Regions from separate parts of the Streptomyces sp. DT2A-34 genome, predicted to be linked through region 2. Evidence: riboswitches for the same ligand, from Rfam matches in the RefSeq annotation. Region 2 holds a riboswitch; the other holds the start of a gene.
The links. A riboswitch is a leader RNA that binds a small molecule or an ion and turns the genes downstream of it on or off. The one in region 2 is predicted to bind thiamine pyrophosphate.

Region 1 (7,091 bases), 2.4 Mb from region 2:
CCGGGTTCACCCCCTCCATCACCGAGTGGGCCACGGCGGCCTTCGAGGTGCGCTCCCGTTGGCCGAAGGGCGGCCGCTCCGTCGGCATCCCGACCTGGTTCTACGGCCACGAGCCGCCGAACCCGTTCGCCTCCCACATCGCCAAGTACTTCGCCAACGCCACCCGCGAGGACGGCCTCCTGGCCCGCTCGAACGCGGGCGTCGTCTTCCTGCCGGGCGCCGCCGGCACCGTACAGGAGATCTTCGACAACGCGACGCCGAACTACTACGAGTCGCGCGGTGAGCCCACTCCCATGGTCCTGGTCGACCGCGCCCACTGGACCGAGAAGCTGCCGACGTGGCCCCTGCTGAAGTCCCTGGCCCGGGACCGCTCGATGGAGTCCCGTATCGCCCTGGTTGACCGGATCGAGGAGGCTCCGGCGGCGTTGAAACGTCTCAGCGATTAATAAGAGGGCAAAGCCAACGCCCGTGGACTGCATATGCGTTGACACTGCTTATGCCACGCTTATAAACCTGTGAGACTCCTGGGGACGGTGATGACACATCACCGCCTCGTTCAACCCCCCTCAGTTGTGCAACTCGTAAGGACAAAAGTGTCCATAAACCGCCGTACTGTTGCGCGCTCCGTGCGCGCTCTTGGTGTTGCCTCGGCCTCGGTCGCGCTCGCGCTCGGCCTCGCGGGCAACGCCCTCGCGTGCGACATCAGTGAATTCTCCGCCGAAGCCAAGTGCGACGGCGACAAGGGCGTCATCACGGTCACCGACGTGGACCCCAGCGGTGTCCCGGCGACCGTCAGCGTGTTCCTCCAGAACAACGGCGCCGACCTGAAGAAGGTCGGCGAGCAGGAGGTCAAGGGCTCGCGCGAAGGTGTCACCATCACCTTCGCCGAGGACTGGAAGCCGGACGCGGAGTACCGGATCCACGTCAAGGCCGCCGGCTATGTCGACGAGGACATCAAGCCGAACCTGACGACCCCCTCCACGGCCTGCAAGAAGGAGGAGGAGCCGCCGGCTCCGACCGACACCCCGACCCCGTCGGACTCCGCCTCGACCCCGGCCGAGGAGACCGACACGCCGACCCCGACGCCCTCGGAGAGCGAGAGCACCGCCCCGGCGGGCACCGAGAGCAACGCTCCGGCCCCGGCGGACGCCGGTGACTCCAACCTCGCCGAGACCGGCGCGAGCTCCAACACCGGCCTCATCGCCGGCATCGCGATCGCCCTGGTCGCGATCGGCGGCGGCGCGGTCTTCTTCGGCCTGCGTCGCCGTGGGGCGAGCAGCGACCGCTGACGCGCTCGTAGAGCAACATCCGTGTGGCCCGTCCCCTGGAATTCGCCGTGTCGCGGGGGCGGGCCATTCGTCTGTCAGCCGAACGTCGCCCTTTCCAGCCAGAACTCCAGCAGCTCGCGCTCGCCCAGAACCTCCAACTCCGCGCTGTCCAGCGGCAGTCGACGGTAGAAGGCAAGCAGTACGGCGGTGAGTGGCCCCCGGAGCGCGACGGTCGCCTTCTCATGGCCGCGCCGCCAGGCGACGACGTCCTCGCCGAGGTCGATAATCCACTCCGCGCCTACCTCCGGGGTGTTGTCGGTGGCGTGCAGATGGATGCTGCTCCCCGGCCGGCGCAGCTCCCGCGCCGGGTCGTCCGGCAGCGTCCGCTGGGCCCACTCCACGATCTCCAGCCACTCGTCGATCGCGTCGGCGGCCACGTCCGGCGCGACCTCGTAGGGCAGTCCGGCGGCGAGGGTCGCGTCCGCACGGTGGACGGTGATCTCGTGCGTCATACGGCGGGCCCAGAACCCGGCGTTGAGGATCCCCGCCCATCCCCACACCTTGGCGTCCGGCCCGGCCTCCCGCAGCGTGCCGACGAGCATCTCGCCGGTCTCCGCCAGCCAGGCGTCCAGCGCGACGGCGTCCCCCTCGCCCTCCGGGCCCTCGAAGCCGGGCACCCGCTCCTCCGGGACCTCCTCCTCGGCTCGCGTCCGTACCGTCAGCTCCACCCAGCGCAGGGCGCCGCCGATGTGCCGTACGAGCTCTTCCAGCGACCAGTCCGGGCAGGTCGGCACGGTGGCCGACAGATCGGCGCCGGAGGTCACCACGGCCCTCAACAGGCCGACTTGGTGGGCGATTTCGTCGCAGTAGCGATTGTGCGGGAGTGGCGTCATGCCCCGCACCTTAGGTGCCGGGCGATCAGCCCAGCAGCACAATTTCCGCCGCGTCGAACTCCACCCCGACCGTGTCCCCGACCTCGGGCGCGTCCCGCAGCGCACACGCCGCTTCGAGGCGCGGCGCGTCCTCCGGCTGGAGGTGCACGGCGACATGCGTGCCCTTGAACGTGCGTGCCGCGACCGTGCAGCGCAGCGCCGCGTCGGCGGCCACGAGCCGTACGCCGGCCGGGCGTACGAGCAGCGTCCGCGCCCCCTGCGCGGCGCCCTCGCCGACCGGGAGCTTCCCCCAGGGCGTGTCCGCGGCCTCCCCGGCGACCGTGCCCTCGACCACGTTGTCGAACCCGAGGAAGCGCGCCACGAACTCGTCCACCGGACGCTGCCACACGTCCAACGGCGTGCCGGTCTGGGCGATCCGCCCGTCCCGCATCACCACGACCCGGTCGGCGAGCGCGAAGGCCTCGCCCTGGTCGTGCGTCACGGCCAGCACGGTGGTGCCCAACCGCCCGAACAGTTCCCGGAGTTCGACGACAAGCCGCTCCCTCAGGGACCGGTCGAGCTGGCCCAGCGGCTCGTCCAGCATCAGCAGCCGAGGCCGCGGCGCGAGCGCACGGGCCAGCGCAACCCGCTGCTGTTCCCCGCCGGAGAGGGAGGCGACGGCACGGCGGGCGGCCCCCGGCAGTCCGACCAGGTCGAGCAACTCCCGTACGCGCTCGGCCTGTTCACCCTTCGAGGCACCGTGCATCCGCGCCCCGAAGGCCACGTTGCCGCCGACGTCCCGCTGCGGGAACAGCTGATGGTCCTGGAACATCAGCCCGACGCCCCGCTTGTGCGCGGGCACCCCGGCCTGATCCCGCCCGTCGAGCAACACCCGCCCGCCATCGAGGAGTTGCAGCCCGGCCACCACCCGCAGCAGCGTCGACTTGCCGCTGCCGCTCGGCCCGAGCACGCACACGATCTCGTGCTCGGCGACATCTAGATCGACGCCGTCCAGCACGGGCCGTCCACCGAACCGTACGGTCGCGCCTCGAAGACTGAGCAGACTCAGCAGACCCTGCGGACTCGACGTCATTCAGAACTCCCCCGTCCGATCCGTACGGAGCCGCTCCAGCACCAGCAGCGCCACCGCGCACACCATCATCAGTACCGTCGAAAGGGCCATCGCCTGGCCGTAGTTGAGCTCGCCGGCCCGCCCCAGCAGCCGCGCCACGGCGACCGGCAGCGTCGGATTGTCGGGCCGGGCGATGAACACGGTCGCGCCGAACTCCCCGAGCGACACCGCGAAGGCGAACCCGGCCGCGATCAGCAGCGCCCGCCGCACCAACGGCAGGTCCACCTCACGCCAGACCCGCCACGGCGACGCCCCCAGCACCGAGGCCGCCTCGCGCAGCCGCTGGTCCACGGCCCGCAGCACGGGCAGCATGGTCCGTACGACGAAGGGCACCCCGACCAGCGCCTGGGCCAGCGGCACGAGGATCCACGTGCTTCTCAGATCCAGCGGCGGTTCGTCCAGGGCGATCAGGAACCCGAACCCGACCGTCACCGCGGACACCCCGAGCGGCAGCATCAACAGCGCGTCGAAGCCCCGCACGAACCGGCCCGCGTCCCGTCGGGTCAACGCCGCCGCGGCCAGCCCGCCGATGAGCACGGCGATGAGCGTGGCGACGACGGCGTACTGCAGCGAATTGCCGATCGCCTCGATCGGCGCGACGAGGAAGACCCCGCCGTCGGCGCTGGCCAGCGCCCGGTAGTAGCCGAAGTCCGGCGCGTCCAGCGACCGCTCCACGAGGACGGCCAGCGGCAGCAGCAGGAGTACGACGATGACGGCCAGGACACCGGCCAGCAGCGCCCACTGCCCTGCCCCGCGCGGCCGCCGCGCGGTCACCGACGCGTCCACCAGGCGCAGGGCGCTCTCGCGGCGCCGTACCGTCCAGGCGTGCACGGCGAGGATCGCGCCGACGGCCAGGAACTGGATGATCGTCAGGACGGCGGCCGTGGACAGGTCGAAGATCTCGGACGTCTGCCGGTAGATCTCCACTTCGAGCGTCGAGAAGGTCGGGCCGCCGAGGATCTGGACGACGCCGAAGGAGGTGAAGGTGAACAGGAAGACCATGAGCGCGGCGGCGGCCACGGCGGGCGCGAGGGCCGGGAGGGTGACGGTCCGCCAGGCGGTGAAGCGGGACGCGCCGAGCATCCGCGCGGCCTCCTCCTGCCGCGGGTCCAGCTGCGCCCAGAGCCCGCCGACCGTCCGTACGACGACGGCGTAGTTGAAGAAGACGTGCGCGAGCAGGATGGCCCACACGGTGGTGTCGAGGCGTACGCCCCACAGCTCGTCGAGGAGTCCGCCGCGGCCGACGAGCGCGAGGAACGCCGTACCGACGACGACCGTCGGCAGCACGAAGGGGACGGTCACCACGGCCCGCAGGATCTGTTTGCCGGGGAAGTCGAAGCGGGCGAAGACGTAGGCGCCCGGCAGCGCGATCAGCAGGGTGAGCGCGGTGGAGGCGAGCGCCTGCCAGGTGGTGAACCACAGGACGTGCCGGATGTCGGACTCCCCGAGCACGTCCGTGAGGCGCGCGAACTGCCAGACGCCGTCGGCCTTCAGCCCGCGCGCGACGATCGCGGCGACGGGCCAGGCGAAGAAGGCCGCGAAGAACGCGACGGGCACGGCGACGAGGCCGAGCCGCACCGCCGCGCTCCGCATGACCCTCTTACGGGGTGCCTTTACTTCAGTACGAGCGAGGTCCACGACTTGACCCAGTCGTCACGGTTGTCGGCGATCTTCGCCGGGTCCATGGTCTCGGGGTTCTTGGCCTGGGGGCCGTACTTCGTGAACTCCGGCGGCACCTGCGCGGCCTCCCGGACCGGGTAGACGAACATGTTGAGCGGCATGTCGTCCTGGAACGTCTTGGTGAGCATGAAGTCGAGGAGCGCCTTGCCGCCCGCGGCGTTCTCGGCGTTGCTCAGCAGGCCCGCGTACTCGACCTGGCGGAAGCAGGTGCCGGTCGCGACACCGGTGGGCGCGGTCGTCGGTTTCGGGTCGGCGTAGATCACCTCGGCGGGCGGCGAGGAGGCGTACGACACGACGAGCGGCCGGTCGGCCTTGGCCTTCTTGCCGCCGGCGGACCCGGAGAACTCCTCGTTGTAGGCCTGCTCCCAGCCGTCGACGACCTTGACGCCGTTGGCCTTCAGCTTCTTCCAGTAGTCCTGCCAGCCGTCGTCGCCGTACTTCGCGGCGGTGCCGAGCAGGAAGCCGAGGCCGGGCGAGGAGGTGGAGGCGTTCTCGGTGACGAGGAGGTTCTTGTACTCGGGCTTGATCAGGTCGTCGTACGACGTCGGCGGGGTCAGCTTGTGCTCGCTGAAGTAGGCCTTGTCGTAGTTGACGCAGATGTCGCCGGTGTCGATGGGCGTGACCCGGTGCTGGTCCTGGTCGGCCCGGTACTCGGGCAGGATCAGGTCGGAGCCCTTCGGCTCGTACGACTGGAACAGCCCGTTGTCGAGCGCCCGCGACAGCAGGGTGTTGTCGACGCCGAAGAAGACGTCGCCCTGCGGGTTGTCCTTGGTGAGGATCGCCTTGTTGACGGCCTGCCCGGCGTCGCCGTCCTCCAGGACCTTGACCTTGTAGCCGGACTGCTTCTCGAAGGCGGCGAGGACGCTCTTGGAGACGGCCCACGAGTTGTGGCTGACGAGCGTGACGGTCTTGGAACCGCCCCCGCTACCGCTGTCGCCGTCGGTGTCGGACGACCCGCACGCGGCCAACGCGGGCAGCGCGACGAGACCGAACCCGACGGCGAGAACCGTGGCCTTCTTGGTGATGCTCACTGAATTCCTCCTGGGGTGGACCAGGAAGAGACGCGGCCCTGCCCGGAACCTCCGAAAGGCTCCGGGCAGGGCGCAACAGCTCGAGTGGTGACCGATCTCCCTACCCAGAATGACCTGGGCCAGGTTCGGAGGGTCTGCGGCCGGTGCCGCACTCTCAGCGCTGTGGCGCTCCCCTGTCGGAATATGAAGATGTACTTACGGCGGTCTTACGGTGGTCAGACTACCGCTCGGTCGCCGCGAGCTGCCCACACGCCCCGTCGATCTCCTGCCCACGGGTGTCCCGGATGGTCACCGGCACACCATGGGCGGCGATGGCCTCGACGAACGCCTTCTCGTCCTCGGGCCGGGAAGCGGTCCACTTCGACCCGGGTGTCGGGTTCAGCGGGATCAGGTTCACATGCACCGGCTTGCCCTTGAGCAGCCGCCCGAGCCGGTCACCACGCCAGGCCTGGTCGTTGATGTCCCGGATGAGGGCGTACTCGATGGACAGCCGACGGCCCGACTTCTCGACGTACTCGAACCCGGCGTCGAGCACCTCGCGCACCTTCCACCGCGTATTGACCGGTACCAGGGTGTCGCGCAGCTCGTCGTCGGGCGCGTGCAGCGAGATCGCGAGCCGGCACTTGAAGCCCTCGTCGGCGAACCGGTGGATGGCCGGCACGAGCCCGACCGTCGAGACGGTGATCCCTCGCTGGGACAGCCCCAGCCCGTCGGGCTCGGGATCGGTGAGCCGCCGGATGGCGCCCACGACCCGGTTGTAGTTGGCGAGCGGCTCGCCCATCCCCATGAAGACGATGTTGGAAAGCCGCGCAGGTCCCCCCGGAACCTCTCCGTCCCTGAGCGCCCGCATCCCGTCCACGATCTGATGCACGATCTCGGCGGTGGACAGATTCCGGTCCAGCCCCGCCTGCCCGGTCGCACAGAACGGGCAGTTCATCCCGCACCCCGCCTGCGAACTGATGCACATGGTGACCCGGTCCGGGTACCGCATCAGCACCGACTCGACGAGCGTCCCGTCGAACAGCCGCCACAGCGTCTTGCGCGTGTCGCCCTGGTCGGTCGACAGATGCCGTACGACGGTCATCAGCTCGGGAAACAGCTCCTCCCG
Region 2 (7,091 bases):
CGGAAGTTCACGTCGAGCTCCTCGTCGCGCAGCGACTGGTGAGGGCCTGCAGCGGCTGATGAGGGCCGTGGGGACGGGGAGGCGGTAACAGGAATCACTGGTTCCCTCGGGCGAGGGAAGTTTTCCGGGCAGGGCGCCTGCGAGCGGTGATGGACGAATAGAGTCCGGAAATCGACGCGGGGACGTCCCCGCGAGCGGCGTGCACCCCCTCCCGTGTTCCCCAGCACGGGCTCCCCCCTCGCGCCTTTGGGAGTGACCCTTGGCCACGGTTGACACCGCACCCTCAGACCCCCACGCCCCCCTCGGACGGCCGCACTCCTCCGTGCCCAAGGTGCCGAGGCAGGCCTCCCCGACATCCCCCGAGCAGCCGCATTCCGCGACGCTCATCGGATCCGTCCAGCGTGCGATGCGCCTGCTGGAATGCGTCGCCGAGCACGAGTACGGCGCTCCCGCGAAGCAGCTCGCCCGCGAGACGGGCCTGGCGCTGCCCACCGCGTACCACCTGTTGCGGACGCTGGTCCACGAGGGCTATCTGCGCCGAGACAAGGGCCTGTTCTTCCTCGGCGAGGCGGCGGTTCGGCTGGGCAGCAGCGGAGCCCAGCAGAAACGTCGCAGCACGGTCGCCGAAGCACTCGCCCAATGGCGTGATGCCATCGGTGTCCCCGTTTACTACGCCCAGTACCGCGACGGCGAGATCGAGGTCATGTGCGTCTCCGACACCCCGGGCAATCCGGCGGTCGAGGAATGGGCCGACTTCCGTGAGACCGGCCACGCGCACGCCATCGGTCAGTGCCTGTTGTCCCAGCTGGACGAGGACGCCCGCCGCGATCACCTCGACCGCCATCCCGTGCAGTCCATCACCCCGTACACGGTGCGCGACAGCCGCACGCTGCTGCAACGCCTCGAACGGACGCGTCGGATGGAGCCGGTGACCGAACGTCAGGAGTACGCGCTGGGCACGGTGTGCGCGGCGATTCCGATCACGGTGGGCACCACGGCCGCGACGATGGCCATTTCCCTGCCCGCTCATCAGGACGACCGGCTGTTGTCGGCGGCACGGCAGCTGCAGGACGAGGTCGGGCGGCTCCTAGGGTCACTGGCGATCTCTATCAGTATCTGAAAACTCACTCCTTGTGATCTCTCGTGTACGTTCAGCAAGATTCCACAGTGTCGGGTCCGTTCCCGGCCAGTCGAAGGCAAACGACGGGGTAGGCGATGCGCGAGTCCGTACAGGCAGAGGTCATGATGAGCTTTCTCGTGTCCGAGGAGCTCTCCTTCCGCATCCCGGTGGAGCTGCGCTACGAGACCTGTGATCCCTACGCCGTACGGCTGACCTTCCACCTGCCCGGTGATGCCCCCGTGACCTGGGCCTTCGGCCGCGAGCTGCTGGTCGACGGGGTGGGCAGACCGTGCGGGGAGGGAGATGTACGGGTCTCACCGGCCGGTTCCGAGACGCTGGGCGACGTCCTGATCCGGCTTCAGGTCGGTGCCGACCAGGCCCTGTTCCGCTCCTCGGTGGCGCCCCTCGTGGCCTTCCTCGACCGCACCGACAAGCTTGTGCCGCTCGGGCAGGAGGGTGCGCTCGCCGACTTCGACGCCCACCTCGACGAGGCCCTGGACCGCATCCTGGCGGAGGAGCAGAGCGCGGGCTGAAGCGCTAAGGCAGCGAGGGGTGGCGTAACGCTTCGCCGGGACGCTGAGGGGGCGCGCGGGAACGCTTCTTCTTCGCGGGCGTGCGTCGTGTTCCGTCGGATGGGCAGGGCCGCCGGCTACGCGAGATCGGCGGCCGTGTCCGTCACCGCTTCCGGCGTCGTCCTCGCCCGCCCCGTCCCGGAGCCGGCTGCCCCGGACCCGACTGCCCGCCCGCCGGCACCGGCTGGGCACCCGCAGACACCGCCCCCTTCTCCGGACGGTCGGCCGAGACCACCAGGGCCGCGAGAGCCGTGGTGACCGGCACCGACGCGACCAGGCCGATGGAGCCCACCAGCGTGCGCACGATCTCCTCCGCCACCAACTCACTGTTGGCGACCGTGCCGACGCTGCTCTGCGCGATCGAGAAGAGCAGCAGCAACGGCAGCGCGGCGCCGGCGTAGGCGAGGACCAGTGTGTTGACGACGGACGCGATGTGGTCGCGGCCGATCCGGATACCCGCGCGGTACAGCCCGCGCCAGCCCATCGTCGGGTTGGCCTCGTGCAGTTCCCAGACCGCGGACGTCTGGGTGACCGTCACGTCGTCGAGGACACCGAGCGAACCGATGATGACGCCGGCGAGCAGCAGACCGCTCATGTCGATCGACGGGTACAGCCCGTGGATCAGACCGGTGTTGTCGTCCGTATTGCCGGTGAGCGCGGCCCAGTCGATGAACCCCGAGCCCAGAAGGCCGATCAGCAGCAGCGAGAGCAGTGTGCCGAGCACGGCCACGGATGTACGGGCCGACAGGCCATGGCACATGTAGAGGGCGATCAGCATGATCGCGCTCGCCCCCACCACCGCTACGACCAGCGGGTTCGATCCCTGCAGGATCGCCGGGAGGATGAAGAAGGTCAGCACCAGGAAGCTGATGGCCAGCGCGACCAGCGCCATGACACCGCGCATCCGGCCCACCAGCACGACGGCGAGCGCGAAGATGCCGGCGAGCAGCGCCATCGGGATCCTGCGGTTCACGTCGGTGACCGAGTACTGCAGGTCCCTGGGCGCGGAGGGCTCATAGGCGACCACGACGTCCTGGCCCTCGTGCAACTGGCGTGACTGGTCAGGCTGCACGATCTCCGTGAAAGTGCGGCCCTTGTCCTTGCCCGTATCGACGCGGATCGTCGCTCTCTTGCAGGTGCCGCTCTCCTGCTGCACCGCGGAGGAACCCTCGGCAGTGGAGGTGTCGCCGGTCGGGGGCACTCCCGAGGCGCCGACGTCCTTGCAGCTGACCTCGACCACCTTGGTGACCGTGGCGTTGTGCGTCTGCCGGTCGAAGCCGACCCCCGTGCGCTCGTGCGGCGGGGCACCGCCCGGCCACAGCACAGCGAGCCCCACCACCACCGCCGCGGCGAACGGGATCAGGACCGCCGCGATGACCTTGCGCAGGTGCCGGGAGACAGGCGCCGCGGGACCGTGGGCGTGACTGTGGGAGTGCCCGTGCCCGCCACCGCCGTCGCCGCCCTTACCGCCGCCACGCGATCCGCCGGATCCGGGCCCGTGCCCGTGGCCACCCCCGGAGTCGTGACCGTCACTCGGTCCGGGCCCCTGCTCCGCTGAGCCGCCGGAGCCGGGCCCGCGCCCAGGCCCCCCGCTGCCCCCGCTCCCGTGCCCCTGCATCCCGCTGGCCCCGGTCCCGTGTTCGTGCCAGCCGCCGGAACCAGTCGCGTGATCGTCGTCGCCGCCGGAACCAGGCCCGTATCCACCGCCGTATCTACCTCCGGCAACTCCCGAACCGCGGCCGTCTGTACGGCCGTTGCCCCGTGTGGGGCCGTTTCGGGGGCCGTTTCCGAAGCCGGAGCCGCGGGGCGGCTCGGGCGGTGGGTACGGAGGCTCATGCGTCGTGGTCACCGACCGATCATCGCAAGAACGACCGGGGCCCTCTGTTCACCGCGCCCGAATTGACGCTAGCGTGGAGCCACCTTTGTACACGCGGGAGCTCGGAGCACCGGGCTGAGAGGGCGCTGACCTCCGTCCCTGCGATGTTTCACGTGGAACATCATCCGAAGAGAGTGACGTTCCCCACGAAACGTCGGCAGACGGAAACCGCTGCGTCGACCGCCGAACCTGTTACCGGGTAATGCCGGCGTAGGGAGTAGGTCTCATGACCATCAAGGACGCGCGCACGCCTGCCTCCGCTCAGGACGACAAGTCCGAGGAGGCCGGGAAGTCCATCGGCTGGCACAAGGCGTACATCGAGGGCTCACGCCCCGATCTGCGGGTGCCGGTCCGCCAGGTGCACCTCACCAACGGGCAGTCGGTCACGCTGTACGACACATCGGGCCCGTACACCGATCCACTCGCCGACACCGACGTTCGCAGGGGGCTGCCCCCGCTGCGCGAGAACTGGATCATCGGCCGCGGCGACACGGAGGAGTACGCGGGCCGTCCCGTCCGCCCTGAGGACGACGGGATCAAGCACACCTCGCCGCGCGGCGGCCTGCGCAACCTCGACGCGGTCTTCCCCGGACGGCCTCGCCAGCCGCGCCGGAGCCGTGACGGCGGGGCGGTCACGCAGCTCGCCTATGCGCGCCGCGGCGAGATCACGCCCGAGATGGAGTACGTGGCCATCCGGGAGAACGTTTCTCCGGAAGTGGTCCGCGAAGAGATCGCGGCAGGCCGGGCCGTGCTGCCCGCCAACGTCAACCACCCGGAGATCGAGCCGATGATCATCGGGAAGCGGTTCCTGGTGAAGGTCAACGCCAACATCGGCAACTCCGCGGTCACCTCCTCCATCGAGGAGGAGGTCGAGAAGATGACTTGGGCGACCCGCTGGGGCGCCGACACGGTCATGGACCTGTCGACCGGCCGCAACATCCACACCACGCGCGAGTGGGTGCTGCGCAACTCCCCCGTGCCGATCGGCACCGTGCCGCTGTACCAGGCGCTGGAGAAGGTCGACGGCAGGGCCGAGGAGCTGACCTGGGAGATCTACAAGGATACGGTCATCGAACAGGCCGAGCAGGGCGTGGACTACATGACCGTCCACGCGGGCGTGCGCCTGCCGTACGTACCGCTCACCGCCAACCGCAAGACCGGCATCGTCTCCCGCGGCGGCTCGATCATGGCGGCGTGGTGCCTGGCGCACCACAAGGAGAGCTTCCTGTACGACAACTTCGAGGAGCTCTGCGAGATTCTCGCGGCGTACGACGTCACGTACTCGCTGGGCGACGGCCTCCGGCCGGGCTCGATCGCGGACGCCAACGACGAGGCGCAGTTCGCGGAGTTGAGGACGCTCGGGGAACTCAACCGGATCGCGAAGCGTTTCAATGTTCAGACCATGATCGAGGGCCCGGGACATGTCCCGATGCACAAGATCAAGGAGAACATCGACCTTCAGCAGGAGATCTGCGATGAAGCTCCGTTCTATACGCTCGGCCCACTGACGACGGACGTCGCGCCGGCGTACGACCACATCACGTCCGGCATCGGTGCCGCGATGATCGCCTGGTGGGGCACGGCGATGCTCTGCTACGTCACGCCCAAGGAGCACCTGGGCCTGCCCAACCGTGACGACGTCAAGACCGGCGTCATCACCTACAAGATCGCCGCCCATGCGGCCGATCTCGCCAAGGGGCACCCCGGTGCACAGGAGTGGGACGACGCGCTGTCCGACGCCCGCTTCGAGTTCCGGTGGGAGGACCAGTTCAACCTGGCTCTCGACCCGGACACCGCACGGGAGTTCCACGACGAGACCCTGCCGGCCGAGCCCGCCAAGACGGCCCACTTCTGCTCCATGTGCGGGCCGAAGTTCTGCTCGATGAAGATCTCCCAGGACATCCGTCGCCAACACGGCGGGTCCCAGGAGGAGATCGAGGAGGGCATGGCTCAGAAGTCGAAGGAGTTCGCGGCGGCGGGCAACCGGGTCTACCTGCCGATGGCGGACTGACGTCGACGTCCTGACCCAGGGCGCCATGCCCCGGCGCCTGGCGTGCTGTCCCGCTGTCGGGCGTGCTGCCAGGTGCTCGGCTTGCGCCTCCCCGAGGAGGTCTCCCCGGGGCTCCGTCGTGGAGGAGGGTCCCCTGGCGGGGGCTCTCCCCTGGCGGGGGCGCAAGCCGAGGGGCTACTCCGGATGGTGTTCCGGCCCTCCGAAGTCCGGGCTCGTGTAGTCCGGGCTGCAGAAGCTCGGCCGGGAGCCCCGGGAGCCACCGTCGTCCGGGCTGCTGAAACCCGGGCGGTCGTAGCCGAGGTTCGGGATACGGCCGGCCGGCGTCGACGGTGGCGTGCGGTGCAGTGCCGATGCCGTGCCTGGGTCGGCGAGCGCCTCCCGCAGGAAGGGCAGGATGCCGCGCTCCAGCAGGGCCTCGCGCCAGGCTTCCCTGGCCCGGGCCACCTCCTCGCTCAGTTCGCCGTACGGACCGCCGTCGAATGCCGGCCGGTTGCGCAGGGCGGTGAGCAGGAGTCCGACGGCGGCGACCAGGATCGCGGCCGCCGCCACGGCGCCGAACACCCACCCGGTGGTCAGCATCGTCTGGGCGAAGGCCGGCTCGGGGTCGAGCATCTTCAGGATGTAGCCGACGAGCAGGAAGATCGCCGCGGCGGTGCCGGCGAGGACGGGTGCCAGGACGGCGACCACGGCGACGACGCCGGGGCCGGCGGTCTCGGCGACTTCTCCCACGGTGGTGGCGAGCCCCATCGCTCCCGTGCCCGGCTCGGTGGAGCTGGACTCGCGGCTGGACGACGGGGTGGACGGCGCCGGCTGGCGCAGTTCCTCGCGAACCTTCACATAGTGCTGGTACTCGGTCGCCGCGGCCGCCGTGATGAGTGCGGTGGCGTTGAGCGCCATGGTGCGCAGCTGTTCGGAGTTGAGCCGCTGTCCGACAGCGGCCAGTTCCGGGCGGTGTGGTGCGGAGCGCAGCGCCTCATCGAGGATCCGCTCGTACTCTTGGCGGTCCTCGCTGTGCAGGTGCTGCGGAACGCTGTTCATGTGCATCCCCCGATGCTCCGTAGGGCTTGGGGCTCGCATGCCAACGAGCCGTCGGGCAGAAACGGAGGGGAGCCTGCTACGGATAAGCCGATGGTAGAGCGGTGACGGCACACGGTGACAGGGGGTTTGACAAAATTGGGCCCTGGCCTGCGCCGTCTTCCGTCACTGCGCCATGGGGGGACGTCTGCCCGGCGAACGTTCAGATATCCAGGGGAAGTTGCTGGACCAGCAGCTTTCCGGCCATGGTCACGCCGCCGTCCATCGCGATCGCGAGACGATCGGCGTAGACGTGCGGCCCCTCGATCACAGGGCCGGCGCTGTCCTCGCCCTCCTCGGAGCCGACCTCGCCCAGCAGGTACGGAATGGGGCTGTGGCCGTGAACGATGCGGGTGCCGCCGTACGTATCGAGCAGGGAACGAACATGGTCGGCGCCGCCCTCGTCGCGGAAGGAGAACCGCTTGGTGAACTTGCGGA

Region 1: it holds a riboswitch for thiamine pyrophosphate, as region 2 does, so the genes downstream of both, QQM39_RS11415 (thiamine ABC transporter substrate binding subunit) here and thiC (phosphomethylpyrimidine synthase ThiC) in region 2, are expected to answer to the same signal.

The regions. Positions count from the first base shown of each region.
Region 1 is NZ_JASTWJ010000001.1:2,642,115-2,649,205, forward strand. Features, by position in the region: gene QQM39_RS11390 (LOG family protein) at 1-446, shown strand, start outside; gene QQM39_RS11395 (LAETG motif-containing sortase-dependent surface protein) at 627-1,289, shown strand; gene QQM39_RS11400 (maleylpyruvate isomerase family mycothiol-dependent enzyme) at 1,364-2,161, opposite strand; gene QQM39_RS11405 (ABC transporter ATP-binding protein) at 2,187-3,233, opposite strand; gene QQM39_RS11410 (iron ABC transporter permease) at 3,234-4,865, opposite strand; gene QQM39_RS11415 (thiamine ABC transporter substrate binding subunit) at 4,886-5,983, opposite strand; TPP riboswitch at 6,063-6,168, opposite strand; gene rlmN (23S rRNA (adenine(2503)-C(2))-methyltransferase RlmN) at 6,204-7,091, opposite strand, start outside.
Region 2 is NZ_JASTWJ010000001.1:5,071,177-5,078,267, forward strand. Features, by position in the region: gene QQM39_RS22460 (DUF5326 family protein) at 1-42, shown strand, start outside; gene QQM39_RS22465 (IclR family transcriptional regulator) at 323-1,120, shown strand; gene QQM39_RS22470 (SsgA family sporulation/cell division regulator) at 1,216-1,653, shown strand; gene QQM39_RS22475 (YibE/F family protein) at 1,796-3,310, opposite strand; TPP riboswitch at 3,613-3,802, shown strand; gene thiC (phosphomethylpyrimidine synthase ThiC) at 3,795-5,579, shown strand; gene QQM39_RS22485 (hypothetical protein) at 5,754-6,623, opposite strand; gene QQM39_RS22490 (metallophosphoesterase) at 6,817-7,091, opposite strand, start outside.